Regions from separate parts of the Staphylococcus sp. aM genome, predicted to be linked through region 1. Evidence: predicted binding sites of a transcription regulator. Region 1 holds the regulator's gene; the other holds the start of a gene.
What was found. The regulator NrdR, encoded in region 1, represses ribonucleotide reductase genes. The targets are predictions, from matches to a motif close to AACACNATATATNGTGTT.

Region 2: a site for NrdR is predicted at 2,202-2,219, ahead of nrdI (class Ib ribonucleoside-diphosphate reductase assembly flavoprotein NrdI). Genes of this name have one in related genera too.

Annotation. Positions count from the first base shown of each region.
Region 1 covers NZ_CP121447.1:1,138,715-1,148,784, forward strand. The annotation lists gene polA (DNA polymerase I) at 1-2,506, shown strand, start outside; gene mutM (bifunctional DNA-formamidopyrimidine glycosylase/DNA-(apurinic or apyrimidinic site) lyase) at 2,521-3,393, shown strand; gene coaE (dephospho-CoA kinase) at 3,409-4,011, shown strand; gene gap (type I glyceraldehyde-3-phosphate dehydrogenase) at 4,271-5,296, shown strand; gene nrdR (transcriptional regulator NrdR) at 5,582-6,052, shown strand; gene P7F85_RS05680 (replication initiation and membrane attachment family protein) at 6,053-7,435, shown strand; gene dnaI (primosomal protein DnaI) at 7,436-8,356, shown strand; gene thrS (threonine--tRNA ligase) at 8,724-10,070, shown strand, end outside.
Region 2 covers NZ_CP121447.1:2,023,030-2,030,204, reverse strand. The annotation lists gene queF (preQ(1) synthase) at 196-696, opposite strand; gene P7F85_RS10005 (DMT family transporter) at 720-1,586, opposite strand; gene nrdI (class Ib ribonucleoside-diphosphate reductase assembly flavoprotein NrdI) at 2,384-2,782, shown strand; gene nrdE (class 1b ribonucleoside-diphosphate reductase subunit alpha) at 2,745-4,850, shown strand; gene nrdF (class 1b ribonucleoside-diphosphate reductase subunit beta) at 5,095-6,069, shown strand; gene P7F85_RS09985 (ABC transporter permease) at 6,296-7,175, shown strand, end outside.

The sequences.
Region 1 (10,070 bases):
AAAAATTCTTAAAGAAGAACAACCTAATCACTTTTTAGTGGCGTTTGATGCAGGTAAAACAACTTTCAGACATTCTAAATATAGTGAATATAAAGGTGGCAGACAAAAGACACCACCTGAATTAAGTGAACAATTTCCATATATTCGTCAATTATTAGATGCATATCACATAAAAAGATATGAATTAGAGAATTATGAAGCAGATGATATAATTGGTACTTTGAGTAGAGAAGCGGACAAAGCTGGGTTTGAAACTATCATTATTACAGGTGATAGAGATTTAACGCAACTCGCTACGGATCATGTCACAATTTACTATACTAAAAAAGGTGTAACAGATGTTGATCATTATACACCTGAATTTATCGCAGAAAAATATAATGGATTAACACCAAATCAAATTATTGATATGAAAGGGTTAATGGGTGATACTTCTGATAATATACCAGGTGTAGCTGGCGTAGGTGAAAAAACAGCGATTAAATTACTAAATCAATTCAATACTGTAGAAGGTGTCTATGACAATATAGAAAGTGTTTCAGGTAAAAAGCTTAAAGAAAAGCTTGAAAATAGTAAAGATGATGCTTTAATGAGTAAAGATTTAGCTACTATTAATGTTGAAAGTCCAATCGAAGTTAAATTAGAAGATACTAAAATGGATGAGCACTTAGATGAAACTGAAAAAATTGAGCTCTTTAAAAAATTAGAGTTTAATCAGCTATTAGCAGAAATAGATTCAGTAGAGGCAACACAAGAACAAAAAGATAAAACTTTTGAAGTTGAGTCGAATTTTGATCACATTAATTTTTCAGATTTAGATGAGGCAACCATTCATTTTGAACTAGAAGATAGTAATTATTTAAAAGACAATATATTAAAATTTGGACTTTATACTGGGGAACATCATGTTGTAATTAATGCAGATGAGATTAAGCAATTTTCAGATTTAGTCAATTGGTTAGAAAACCCCAATACAGCCAAAACTGTTTATGATGCTAAGAAAACTTATGTTGTTTCACATAGACTAGATATCGATATTCAAAACATCCAGTTTGATGTGATGTTGTCTAGTTATATCATCGATCCATCAAGAACGATTGACGATGTGAATTCAGTTGTTTCTTTATATGGACAACATTATGTGCAAGATAACGTGACTATTTATGGTAAGGGTAAAAAGCATCATGTACCAGAAGATGAGATCTTAAATAAGCATGTTGCATCAATAATTGAAGCGGTAAGTGAATCAAAAGCTGAAATGCAAAAACAGTTGAAAGAATATAACCAAGAATCATTATTAGCAGATTTAGAACTACCGTTAGCTGAAATATTAAGTGAGATGGAAGAGATTGGAATCTTTACTGATGTTAAAGATTTACAACAAATGGAGAAAGAGATACAAGAAAAGCTAGATGTTTTAATTAAAAATATTCACGAAGCTGCCGGTGAAGAATTTAACATCAATTCTCCAAAACAACTTGGCGTAGTGTTGTTTGAAACACTAGAATTACCTGTGATTAAAAAAACAAAAACGGGCTATTCTACTGCTGTCGATGTATTGGAACAGTTACAAGGCCAACACCCAATTATTGATTATATTCTAGAATATCGCCAATTATCAAAATTACAATCTACTTATGTAGAAGGATTACAAAAAGTGATTAGTGATGATCATCGTATTCACACACGTTTTAACCAAACATTAGCGCAAACTGGTCGCTTATCAAGTGTTGATCCAAATTTACAAAATATACCTATTCGTCTAGAAGAAGGTAGGAAAATTAGAAAAGCATTTAAGCCTACATCATCTGATAGTGTTATATTAAGTGCCGATTATTCTCAAATTGAATTACGGGTTTTAGCTCATATTACTCAAGATGAAAGTATGAAAGAAGCATTTATTAATGGGCATGACATTCATACTGCGACTGCAATGAAGGTTTTCGATGTGGAAGCGGATGAAGTTGATAGTTTAATGCGTAGACAAGCGAAAGCAGTTAACTTTGGAATTGTGTATGGCATTAGTGATTATGGGTTAAGCCAAAGTTTAGGAATTACACGTAAAAAGGCGAAAGCATTTATTGATGATTATTTAGATAGTTTTCCAGGAGTCAAACAGTATATGTCAGATATTGTGAAAGATGCTAAAGCACAAGGTTTTGTAGAAACATTATTACATCGTCGTAGATATATTCCAGATATTACTAGTCGTAATTTTAATTTAAGAAGTTTTGCAGAAAGAACGGCAATGAATACGCCAATTCAAGGTAGTGCGGCAGATATTATCAAATTAGCTATGGTGCAATTCAATAAGGAAGTACAACATACTGATTATCACGCGAAACTATTATTACAAGTTCACGATGAATTAATCTTTGAAGTTCCAAAAGATGAAGTAGCATCGTTTAGTAAGTTTGTAGAAGAAATTATGGAGTCTGCATTAAAATTAGATGTGCCACTAAAAGTTGACTCAAGTTACGGTGCGACGTGGTATGATGCAAAATAAAGGAAGGTTTGAATATGCCGGAATTACCAGAAGTAGAACATGTTAAAAGAGGAATTGAACCATTTGCCGTAAATACTACTATTAATAAAATAACTTTTTCTGAAAATGTAAAAAAAGGTAAAGAAGATGGACGAGAGACGATTATCAAAGGAATGACACTCGAAAGTTTTCGACGCTTAACAGAAGGCTATACAATTAACCAAATAGAGCGAAGAAGTAAATATATTGTATTTTATATTAATCGTGATGCAGAGCAACGTATTTTAATTAGTCATTTAGGTATGGCAGGTGGTTTCTTCGTTGTTAATCATTTAGAAGAGATTAATGTGCCTAATTATCGTAAACATTGGCAAGTTATTTTTGAATTAGATAATGGAAAAAAATTAATCTATTCAGATATTCGTCGCTTTGGGGAAATTAGAAATGTGAGTAGTTTTGATTCATATCCTTCATTTTTGAGCATAGCTCCGGAACCCTTTGACGAAGAAGCACTGCAACATTTTTTAGATTGTACGAATAAAAAGAATTATTCTAAAAAACCGATTAAACAAGTGATTTTAGATCATAAAGTTATATCTGGCTGTGGAAACATTTATGCATGTGAAGCGCTATTTAGAGCAGGTATTTTACCTAATAGACTAACACAAGAATTATCAAATCAAGAAAAAGAAATGGTGTTTTATCATGTTCGATCTGTATTAAATGAGGGTATTAAATACGGAGGAACTAGCATTTCCGATTATCGTCATGCTGATGGTAAAACAGGGGAAATGCAGTTACATCTGAATGTATATAAACAAAAATATTGCAAGGTATGTGGGCACTCAATTGAAACTCAAGTCATCGCATCTAGAAATAGTCACTATTGCCCGACTTGTCAGAAATAAAGGAAGCGTGAAAATATGTCAAAAGTAATAGGACTTACTGGTGGTATCGCATCAGGTAAATCAACTGTATCTGAATTGTTAACTGCATTTGGTTTTAAAGTAGTAGATGCTGATACAGCTGCAAGAGAAGCAGTTGCTAAAGGAACACCAGGTATAGAGAAAGTAAGAGAAGTTTTTGGCGATGAAGCTATTGATGAAAATGGTGAGATGGACAGAAAATATATGGGTGATTTAGTATTTAATTATCCAGGTGAACGTATTAAGTTAAATGAAATAGTCCATCCTATAGTTAGAGAAATAATGGAAGAAAAGAAGCAACAATTTTTAAAAGAAGGCCATAATGTTATTATGGATATTCCTCTTTTATATGAAAATGAATTGCAAGATACTGTTGATGAAGTATGGCTTGTTTACACATCAGAAAGTATTCAAATCGATCGTTTAATGGAAAGAAATGATTTAACTCAAGAGGAAGCAAAAGCAAGAGTATATAGCCAAATATCTATTGATAAGAAAAGTAGAATGGCAGATCATGTGATTGATAATCTTGGAGATAAACTAGAACTAAAGCAAAATTTAGAACGGTTGCTTAGTGAAAAAGGTTTTATCGAGAAATAATTCAAAAAGAGATTTTTATTAACCCTGAGACATTAATAAATGCCTTAGGGTTTTATTATGTGAATACTTACTTTAGAAATTTTCTGTTTTTTTAGTTTTGATAATCTTAAATTCATTGTTATTTAATAACTAATTCTTATTAAGTTTGATTAAAATTTGTATTTGTAAAGTTTTGGTAAACGCTTTCAAATGTAATTTATTATGTTATACTAATGCCATAAAGTATAACATATAAATTAATGGTCAAGGGGTGCTTTAAATGACAACGAATATAGCAATTAACGGTATGGGTAGAATAGGTAGAATGGTATTAAGAATTGCATTGAAAAATGAAAACTTAAGCGTAAAGGCAATTAATGCAAGTTACCCTCCAGAAACAATTGCACATCTTATCAATTATGATACAACTCATGGTAAGTACGATGAGAAGGTAGAAGCCATTGAAAATGGCATTCGTTATAAAAACCAAGATATCAAATTAGTTTCTGATAGAAATCCTGAAAACTTACCTTGGAAAGAACTTGATATAGATGTTGTCATCGAAGCAACTGGTAAATTCAATCATGGTGATAAAGCTATTGCACATATCAACGCAGGTGCAAAAAAAGTATTATTAACAGGTCCATCTAAAGGTGGCCATGTTCAAATGATTGTGAAAGGTGTCAATGATGATAAATTAGATGTTAATAAATTCGATATTTTCAGTAATGCATCATGTACAACTAACTGTATTGGCCCAGTTGCAAAAGTATTAAATGATGAATTTGGTATCGTGAACGGTCTGATGACTACAGTACACGCAATTACTAATGACCAAAAGAATATTGATAATCCGCATAAAGATTTGCGTAGAGCACGTTCATGTAATGAAAGTATTATTCCGACATCTACAGGCGCAGCTAAAGCATTAAAAGAAGTGCTACCTGAAGTAGAAGGTAAATTACATGGAATGGCATTAAGAGTACCAACTAAAAACGTTTCTCTTGTAGACTTAGTAGTAGATTTAGAACAAAATGTAACAGCTGATCAAATTAATGACGCTTTCAAAAATGCAAATTTAGATGGTGTATTGGATGTAGAAAGTGAACCACTTGTTTCAGTAGATTTTAATACAAATCCTAATTCTGCAGTAATTGATGCACAATCAACAATGGTTATGGGCGATAATAAAGTTAAAGTAATCGCTTGGTATGATAATGAATGGGGATATTCAAATAGAGTTGTTGAAGTAGCAGAGCAAATTGGTAAGTTGATAGAATCTCATAAAACAGTAGAAGCTGTGTAAAATTAATTTTTAAGAGACTGTCAGTCTAATCTTTAATATGAAGGTTAGATTGGCAGTTTTTTGTTCAAAATAAAATGTAGATGCCAAAGTTATCTAGAAATTAAATAGAAAAAAGTTGACTTTAACATCATTTTTGAAAATGTCACATTTTTTATTTAGGTTGTTATATTTAATGATATAAATTAGTTTACACTTTTAGACATATAATTTAAAAGGTGCTTTCTTTTGTAACGTGTGAATTTATAGTATAATTGAGAATAATCTAAATAGAAAAGGGTGACAATCATGAAATGCCCAAAATGTAATTCAACACATTCAAGAGTAGTAGATTCACGTCATGCAGAAGATGCGAACGCGATTCGTCGAAGAAGAGAATGTGAAAATTGTGGTACAAGGTTTACAACATTCGAACATATAGAAGTGAGTCCATTAATAGTAGTGAAAAAGGATGGAACTAGAGAACAATTTTTAAGAGAAAAAATCTTGAATGGATTAGTTAGATCATGTGAAAAACGTCCAGTGAGATATCAACAACTAGAGGATATAACTAATAAAGTGGAGTGGCAATTAAGAGATGAGGGGCATACTGAGATTTCATCTAGAGAAATTGGAGAACATGTAATGAACTTATTAATGCATGTAGATCAAGTTTCTTATGTTCGCTTTGCCTCTGTTTATAAAGAGTTTAAAGATATTGACCAACTGTTAGCTTCAATGCAAGGTATTCTGAATGATAATAAACGGAGTGATTTATAAATGGGGTTAAATTCCTTTGAATTAGGTTTAAGACCACAAGATAGTTTTGAAGTGATTCAAGATTTTTATTTAAATTCACAGCATCTTGAAATATTAAATCGACTGTTTACACCTTTAATTGGGCCTCAAGCAATTGGTTTATATCACTTTATGCATCAATTTTCAAATGATGTTGAGCAACCACTCACCCATTATGTCATTATGAATGAACTTAAAGAAAATTTAATCGACTTTAGAAATCAAATGGATTTATTAGAAGCCATTGGTTTGATGAAATCATTTGTAAAACATGATGAACAACAAACACATTTTATATATCAATTGATTCAACCTCCGTCACCATCTCAATTTTTCAATGATCCTATGTTATCTGTATTTTTATATAGTGAAGTTGATAAAAAAAGATATCAGGTTCTAAAGAAACATTTTGAACAAACTTTTAGAGATTTATCACAGTATCAGCAAACAACCAGAAAGTTTACAGATGTCTTTAAAGTACCCAATAGAATATTAGATATCGATACACAAAATATACCTAAAGCGAGTGAATATCAAGGATTGGATTTATCTAATGAATCTTTTGATTTTGATATGTTGAAACAGATGTTACATAACCATTTCATCTCAAATGAAATAGTGACAAAGGATGCTAAAAGTCTAATTGTTCAACTCGCAACTTTATATGGTTTAACGGCTGATGCGATGAAACATATTATATTGAATTCAATTACAAGTGCGCAGCAATTATCTTTTGAAGAGATGCGTAAACAGGCACGTTCTTATTATTTAATAGAACATGAAAATCAATTACCTAAGTTAGAATTGAATAAAAACATTAAACACAGTGACATTTCGACCCAAAATAATGAAATTCCTGATCCTGAAAATGACACGGAACAATGGCTTCAACTGTTAGAACAGACGAGTCCGATTGATATGTTAGCATCTTGGTCTGAATCAGAACCAACATTATCTCAAAAAAATATGATTGAAGAATTAATTCATAGAGAAAAAATGAACTTCGGTGTTATTAACATCTTATTACAATTTGTTATGCTTAAAGAAGATATGAAATTACCCAAATCTTATATTTTTGAAATTGCTTCAAATTGGAAAAAGAAAGGTATAACAACGGCTAAGCAAGCTTATGAATATGCCTTGAAAGTTAATCAACCTAAACCATCAAACGAGAATAAATCACAATCATATCAAGGCTATAATCGTAAAAGTAAATTGGTTTCTAGGGAGAAAACGCCTAAATGGTTAGAAGAAAGAGATAATCCAAACGCTACAGCACTTTCAAAAGATGAAAAAGACGATCAATTTGAAAAGGATAGACAAGCATTCTTAGAACAATTAAATAAAGATTGGGAGGAGGATTAGATGGAAAGCTTTAAGAATATTGTAGGTTCAAATAAAGATTTCGAAAAGAGAATTGCTAAAATACGTCAACAGGTTGTAAATGATCCTGATGTGAAGCAATTTTTAAATGAACACCAATCAGAACTAACCAATGCTATGATTGATGAAGACTTAAACGTCCTACAAGAATATAAAGACCAACAAAAGCACTATGATGGGCATAATTATAATGAGTGTCCTAACTTTGTTAAAGGTCATGTGCCAGAATTATATATTGAAAACGAACGCATTAAAATTCGCTATTTGCCATGTCCATGTAAAGTAAAATATGATGAAGAAAGACTTAATTCTCAATTGATTACATCACATCATATGCAGAGAGATACCTTAAATGCAAAAATTAAAGATATTTATACTACTGGACGAAATCGTTTGGATATTGCAATGCAAGTTAATGATATATGCAAAAAGTTAATTAATGGTGAAAATGTCAAAGGGCTTTATCTGTATGGACCTTTTGGTACTGGAAAGTCATTTATTTTAGGTGCTATAGCAAATCAACTTAAAGCTAAAAAAGTGCCATCTACAATAGTTTATCTTCCCGAATACATTCGTACACTAAAAGGTGGGTTTAAAGATGGTAGTTACGAAAGAAAACTACAAAGAATTAGAGAAGCCAACATATTAATGTTAGATGATATCGGTGCAGAAGAAGTAACGCCGTGGGTTAGAGATGAAGTTATTGGGCCTTTATTGCATTACAGAATGGTTCATGAATTACCCACTTTCTTTACTTCAAATTTAAGTTATGATGAATTAGAACATCATTTATCAATGACACGTGAAGGCGCAGAAAAAACAAAAGCGGCTAGAATTATTGAACGCATTAAAACATTATCCACACCTTATTTCTTGAAAGGTGAAAACTTTAGAAACAATTGATATTTTCATAAAATGTTGTATAATAGAATCAAATCTAAATCGTTGAAACTGTTGAAGACATGATAATTTAATCACTGTTACACAGAAAGCCGTTGATTGATGAGAATACGGTTAATATATTAAATTATTACTACTTTAATGCATGGTATTTGTAATGAATACTCGGCTCAAGACCGTTATCTTATGTAGAGAAGTCGTTAAATAACTTATTTTTAAATGAGTAAGGTTTTAACGCTTAACTAGGGTGGTACCACGACAATCTCGTCCCTGATTCAGGGGCGGGATTTTTTTATTTTCTCTACACTTTTACATTGATTTTTATTCAATAAGTCAACGATATGATTTTTATAATTTAGGAGGTAATAGTATGGATCAAATTAATATTCAATTTCCAGATGGTAATTCAAAGGCATTTGATAAAGGCACTACTACTGAAGATATAGCGCAATCAATTAGTCCAGGGCTACGTAAAAAGGCAGTTGCAGGTAAATTTAATGGACAAATGGTAGATTTAACACGACCGTTAGAAGAAGATGGTGAAATTGAAATCGTTACACCAGGTAGTGATGAAGCATTAGAAGTATTGCGTCATTCAACTGCACATTTGATGGCTCAAGCATTAAAACGTTTATACGGGGATGTTAAATTTGGTGTAGGTCCTGTCATCGAAGGCGGTTTCTACTATGATTTTGATACTGAAGAAAAAATTTCATCAGATGACTTTGAAAAAATTGAAAAAACAATGAAAAAAATTGTTGATGAGAATCATAAAATCGAAAGAAAAGTAGTTACTAGGGATGAAGCTAAAGCATTCTTCAAAGATGATCCATACAAATTAGAATTAATTGATGCAATACCTGAAGATGAAAATGTGACATTATATTCTCAAGGGGAATTTACTGATTTATGTAGAGGGGTTCATGTACCATCTACGTCTAAAATAAAAGAATTTAAATTATTATCAACAGCTGGCGCGTACTGGCGTGGAGATAGTAATAATAAAATGCTACAACGTATTTACGGTACTGCGTTCTTTGATAAAAAAGATTTAAAAGCACATTTAGAAATGTTGGAAGAACGTAAGGAACGTGATCATCGTAAAATCGGTAAAGATTTAGAATTATTTGCTAATAGTCAACTTGTTGGTGCAGGTTTACCACTATGGTTACCTAATGGTGCTACAATTCGTCGTGAAATTGAACGTTATATTGTGGATAAAGAAGTAAGTATGGGATATGACCACGTATATACACCAGTTTTAGCAAATGTTGATTTATATAAAACTTCAGGACATTGGGATCACTATCAAGAGGATATGTTCCCCCCAATGAAATTAGATGAGACAGAGGAAATGGTATTACGTCCAATGAACTGTCCACACCATATGATGGTTTATAATAATAAACCACATTCTTATAGAGAATTACCTATTCGTATTGCCGAATTAGGTACTATGCACAGATACGAAGCTAGTGGGGCTGTATCAGGACTACAACGTGTAAGAGGTATGACTTTAAATGACTCACATATCTTTGTTAGACCAGATCAAATTAAAGAAGAATTCAAACGTGTAGTTAACATGATTCAAGATGTATATAAAGACTTTGGATTCGAAGACTACCGTTTCAGATTAAGTTATAGAGACCCAGAAGATAAAGAAAAGTATTTTGATGATGATGAAATGTGGAATAAGGCTGAGAACATGATTAAAGAA
Region 2 (7,175 bases), 880 kb from region 1:
ATATGAAATATTCATATAAAATTGAGACTCATTAATTTAATGAACTATAGTACTAATACATATAAAAATACGCTTTAACTTAATAAAGTGCAAGAGTTTTTTGAAAATTAAATAAAAAACTTTAGCACAATTTGAAATTATCTTTGTAAGATGTTTTCAATGTACTAAAGTTTATAATTGATAATCACTGTAAAATTAGCGATTGTCTATATTTTCAGGATACATATCATGATTCATCATTCTATGCTCCGCCATTTTTTCATATTTTGAATTTGGGCGGCCATAATTTGTATAAGGATCAATGGAGATACCGCCACGTGGTGTGAATTTACCCCATACTTCAATGTAATGAGGATCCATTAAGTCAATTAAATCATTCATAATGATATTCATACAATCCTCATGAAAGTCACCATGGTTTCTAAAGCTAAATAAATATAATTTTAATGATTTAGATTCAACCATTTTAATGTTAGGGATGTATGAAATATAAATTGTTGCGAAATCCGGTTGTCCTGTAATAGGGCATAGTGATGTGAACTCTGGACAATTAAACTTCACAAAGTAATCTCTACCTTGATGTTTATTATCAAATGTTTCTAAAACATCTGGTCTGTAATCGAAGTTATAAGTATTATTTTGGTTACCTAGTAATGTTATATCTTGTAATTCATCATTTTGACGTCCTTGTGCCAAATGAATCACTCCTTATCATATGATTAATTTTGTTGAGTATTAGACTCGCGACGTGCTTTTTCAAACATATAGTAACTTGCACTAATAATGACAACATATCCGATTGTTGATAATAAATCTGGTGTTTCGCCAAATAATATGAAGCCGAATATTGCTGTAAATATAATAGAAGCATAAGTAAAGATAGAAATATCTTTTGCTGCTGCGAAACTATAGGCTAGTGTAATTCCAATTTGACCCACTGCCGCTGATAAACCTGCGCCAAATAAATATAAAACTTGTAATTTGTTCATAGGTTCAAAAGTAACGATTGAAAATGGTATAAGTACAACTACTGAGAATAATGAAAAATAAAATACGATGGTATAAGGTGCTTCTCTAGTACTTAAAGCACGGACACATGTATATGCTGATGCAGCAAATATACCTGAAAGTAGCCCAATTAATGCTGGTATAAACGAAGAAGAAAATTCTGGTTTTACAATAAGTAACATACCTAGTATCGCAACGATCATTGCTGAAATTTGATATTTCCGTACTTTTTCATGTAAAAAGATAAAACATAATAATATGGTCCAGAAGGGGTTTAACTTCATTAATGTATCAGCATCACTCAATACCATATGATCAAGTGCATATATATTGAGTAATACACCTATTAACCCGAGTGTAGACCTTGAGATAAGTAATGGTTGGCTACTTAATTTACCAAACATAGGTTGCTTATATTTAAATATGAAGAATAACGGTATGAACATTGCAACTAAATTTCTTGCTAGAGACTTTTGAAATACAGGTAAATCGCCTGATAATCTGAAGAAGACAGACATAAAGCTAAAGCCTATCGCAGATATTAATATTGCAATTATACCTTTGATTTTAGGATTCAATACTATCGCCTCATTCATAAAAGTTTAACGTTATTATAGTAGCATAAATGATGTTGATATGCATAAATGACTTGAAAAAACGTAGGGGGAAATATATAATAAAAATACGAACACATGTTCTATTCAGCGAGGTTATTCTCTAGTTCCAAATCATTTGTGAGATTTAAAATAATTGTATATAACTGAAAACGATTGCAGTTTAATTTTGATTTTCTATTGATTGTATCCTTTATTTTGACGGGGTTGAGCTAGAATCACGAGCTTACGCTTAATGTATATTTTTTTATAAAAAGCAAGTAATTTTAACTGAAAAATTTTTTTATTTTTATTGATGTAAGACTAAAGGTGTAGTGGTGCATGTTTAGAAGAAAAGACGAACATTTGACATAAAACTTTAACTTTAAATAAGTTTAGGTATTATGTATAATGAAACACAGAATATAGTATCGGTATTGATAAACAGACACAATATATTGTGTCTGCAGCAGATACTAATAAAAGGAATAATCTTAATTTAAATGCAAAATGACACTAGTAATAATAGAATAATCTCTCGTTTACGGTGTTTCCGCACAAAATGTTTACTTATACTATATAGATCTACATTTCAAATCAACCACAATATCTTGTGGTTCAAAATAAAATCTAATATCAAGATAAGGTCATATAGTTTTTATAAACTTTTCTTTTAGTGACTCATTTCATTCTACAACACTATATTTTGTAGGAAGCTTTCCTGTTATGATGGGAGAACTTCTTTTTTAATTGTTTAAAGATTGGTGAAAGAAGGCGATCCAATGAAAGTAGTATATTTCTCATTTTCAGGTAATGTACGCAGATTTATTAAACGTGCTGAAATCGAAAATGTAATGGAAATTACATCAGATAATTGTACGGATCCTATTAATGAACCATATATTTTAGTTACTGGAACAATAGGTTTTGGTGAAGTACCACAACAAGTACAATCATTTCTAGATGTAAATCATTCATATCTTAGAGCGGTAGCTGCCAGTGGTAATAGAAACTGGGGTCAAAATTTTGCTAAAGCAGGGCGCTCTATTTCTGAAGACTATAATGTACCGTTGTTAATGAAGTTTGAAGTGCAAGGCACTAATAAAGACGTTATCGAATTTAAAAACAAGGTGGGTAATTTTAATGAAAACTATGGACGAGAAGAAGTACAATCACATTGAATTAAATAATGAAGTTACAAAACGAAAAGATAATGGTTTTTTCAATTTAGAAAAAGACCAAGAAGCGCTCAAAGTATATTTGGAAGAAATCCACGACAAAACGATTTATTTCGATAGCGAAATTGAACGTTTACACTATCTTGTAGACAATAACTTCTACTTCAATGTATTTGCAAAATATAGTGATTCAGACTTAGTAGAAATCACAGAATATGCCAAGTCAATAAACTTCCAATTTGCTAGTTATATGTCTGCAAGTAAATTTTATAAAGACTATGCACTTAAAACGAATGATAAACAACAATATTTAGAAGATTATAATCAACACGTTGCCATCGTTTCAATGTACTTAGCTAATGGCGACAAAGATCAAGCGAAACAATTTATTTCAGCCATGGTAGAACAACGTTACCAACCTGCAACACCGACATTTTTAAATGCCGGAAGAGCAAGACGTGGTGAACTAGTTTCATGCTTCTTATTAGAAGTAGATGATAGTTTAAATTCTATCAACTTTATTGATTCAACCGCGAAACAATTAAGTAAAATTGGTGGCGGCGTAGCAATTAATTTATCTAAATTACGTGCACGTGGTGAAGCAATTAAAGGTATTAAAGGTGTAGCTAAAGGTGTACTACCTGTTGCTAAATCACTCGAAGGTGGATTTAGTTATGCAGATCAATTAGGCCAAAGACCTGGTGCAGGTGCTGTATATTTAAATATTTTCCACTATGATGTTGAAGAGTTTTTAGATACTAAAAAAGTAAATGCAGATGAAGATTTACGTTTATCAACTATTTCAACTGGATTAATCGTGCCTTCTAAATTCTTTGACCTAGCAAAAGAAGGTAAAGACTTCTACATGTTTGCACCACACACAGTAAAACAAGAGTACGGTGTGACTTTAGATGATATTGATTTAGAAAAATATTATGATGACATGGTTGCAAACCCTAATGTAGAGAAAAAGAAAAAAGATGCACGTGAAATGTTAAATACCATTGCTCAAACACAATTACAATCTGGTTATCCATATTTAATGTTCAAAGATAATGCGAATAAAGTTCATGCTAATTCAGATATTGGTCAAATTAAAATGAGTAATTTATGTACTGAAATTTTCCAATTACAAGAAACATCTATTATAAATGACTATGGTACAGAAGATGAAATTAAACGAGATATTTCATGTAACTTGGGATCATTGAATATTGTGAATGTCATGGAATCTCAAAAATTTAGAGATTCAGTTCATACAGGTATGGATGCATTAACCGTTGTTAGTGATGAAGCGAATATTCAAAACGCACCTGGTGTAAAAAAAGCTAATAGTGAGTTACATTCTGTAGGACTTGGTGTAATGAATTTACATGGTTATTTAGCCAAAAATAAAATTGGTTATGAGTCAGAAGAAGCTAAAGATTTCGCTAATATTTTCTTTATGATGATGAACTATTATTCAATTGAACGTTCAATGCAAATTGCTAAAGAACGTGGAGAAAAATACCTTGATTTTGATAAATCAGATTATGCAAATGGAAAATATTTCGAATTCTATACTTCACAAGAATTTGAACCACAATTTGAAAAAGTACGCGAATTATTCAAAGGTTTTGAAATTCCAACAGCAGAAGATTGGAAAGCATTACAAAAAGATGTAGAGCAATATGGACTATACCATGCATATCGTTTAGCAATTGCACCAACACAAAGTATTTCTTATGTGCAAAATGCAACAAGCTCAGTAATGCCTATCGTTGATCAAATTGAGCGCCGTACTTATGGTAATGCTGAAACATTTTATCCAATGCCATTTTTATCACCTGAAACAATGTGGTATTATAAATCAGCATTTAATACAGACCAAATGAAATTAATTGATTTAGTTTCAACAATTCAAACGCATGTTGACCAAGGTATTTCAACAATTTTATATGTCAATTCAGAAATTTCTACACGTGAACTTTCTCGATTATATGTATATGCACATCATAAAGGTTTAAAATCTTTATATTACACACGTAATAAATTATTAAGTGTAGAAGAATGTACAAGTTGTGCAATTTAAAACGATAAATAAACATGATACATTAGATATTAAGTATTATTTTTGAAGTGGATTATAGAATATTAATATATAGAAAAGGTTGGGACACTACGTTGACTAGAGTGAGGATAATTAGTTTTCATCAAAGTATTCAACGTAGATGTTCTAACCTTGAAATACATAACCTTAATAAGGATTTTGGTAGTTTAATTAATTATCTATGGCTATCTATCATCTTAATTAAAGGATAGGAGGATTATTATTCATGAAGGCCGTCAATTGGAATACCCAAGAAGATATGACAAATATGTTTTGGCGTCAAAATATCTCTCAAATGTGGGTAGAAACAGAATTTAAAGTATCAAAAGATATAGCAAGTTGGAAAACTTTATCTGAAGCCGAAAAAAATACATTTAAAAAGGCATTAGCTGGTTTAACAGGTTTAGATACGCATCAAGCAGATGATGGTATGCCATTAATCATGCTTCACACAACTGATTTAAGAAAAAAAGCCGTTTATTCGTTTATGGCAATGATGGAACAAATTCATGCTAAAAGTTATTCTCATATTTTTACTACATTATTACCATCTAGTGAAACGAACTATTTATTAGATACATGGGTAATTGAAGAGCCTCATTTAAAATACAAATCAGACAAAATTATCGAAAACTACCATAAATTATGGGGTAAAGAAGCCTCAATTTTTGACCAGTATATTGCTAGAGTATCAAGTGTTTTCTTAGAAACATTCTTATTCTATTCTGGATTCTATTATCCTCTTTATTTAGCTGGTCAAGGCAAGATGACGACATCTGGCGAAATTATTCGTAAAATATTATTAGATGAATCAATACATGGTGTGTTTACAGGTCTAGATGCACAAAGTTTAAGAAATGAACTTTCGGAAAGTGAAAAACAACGTGCGGATCAAGAAATGTATAAATTGTTAAAAGAACTTTATGATAACGAAGTTTCATATACACATCTTTTATACGATGATATTGGTTTAGCTGAAGATGTGCTTAATTATGTTAAATACAATGGCAATAAAGCATTATCAAATCTTGGCTTTGAGCCATATTTTGAAGAACGTGAATTCAATCCAATTATTGAAAATGCTTTAGATACAACAACTAAAAACCATGATTTCTTCTCTGTAAAAGGTGATGGTTATACATTAGCTTTAAATGTTGAAGCATTACGAGATGAAGATTTCATATTTGATGATGAAAAATAATATAGATTTAGCCCTAATTTTACTTTATTTGTGTAGACACAATTAAAGCGAAATTAGGGTTTTTTTTATGTCAGATGAATTTAAAACATAAAAATAATCTTATTTATAACAATATTTATAGATAACCTATTGAAAATGACAAGGAAATTCTGTAACATTTTAATTGATAACGATTATCATTATCGTAAAATCGTTACCAAGGATAACTATTCAAGGAGAAAGTGTTATGAAGTTTTTATTAAAGGGATATGTTTTACTCATCTTTCTCGTTGTGTTTACGATTCTCTCTCTATTTGTCGGTGTTAGCCAAATATCTATTTCCGATATTTTCCATCTTACCGATGATCAATTAAATATCATTTTATCGAGTCGTATTCCTCGAACAGTTAGTATTCTCATATCAGGTAGTACGCTGGCAATAGCCGATTTAATCATGCAACAAATGATGCAAAATAAATTTGTGAGTCCAACAACAGCTGGCACAATGGAATGGGCTAAGTTGGGGATTCTTTTATCACTCATATTATTCCCCAAAGGCCACATACTTATTAAATTAATATTTGCTGTTATTTGTAGCATTGGAGGTACATATTTCTTCGTGAAATTAGTACAACTAATTAAAGTGAAAGATGTCATTTTCATACCGTTATTAGGTATTATGCTTGGAGGTATTGTTTCAAGTTTTACAACATTTATCGCATTGAGAACTAATGCAGTACAAAGTATTGGAAATTGGCTAAATGGAAATTTTGCTATTATTACAAGTGGTCGTTATGAAGTTCTATATTTAAGCATACCGTTTTTATTAATTATATATATATTTGCTAATCATTTTACGATTGCTGGAATGGGCAAAGATTTTAGCCATAACTTAGGTGTGAATTATGAAAAAATTATTAATATCGCATTGTTTATAACTGCAACTATCACTGCACTTGTGGTCGTTACTGTTGGGACTTTACCATTCCTAGGACTCATTGTTCCTAATATCATCTCAATATACCGTGGAGACCATTTAAAACATGCCTTGCCGCATACGATGATGTTAGGCGCTATATTTGTGCTTATTTCAGATATTGTAGGACGTTTAATTGTTTATCCATATG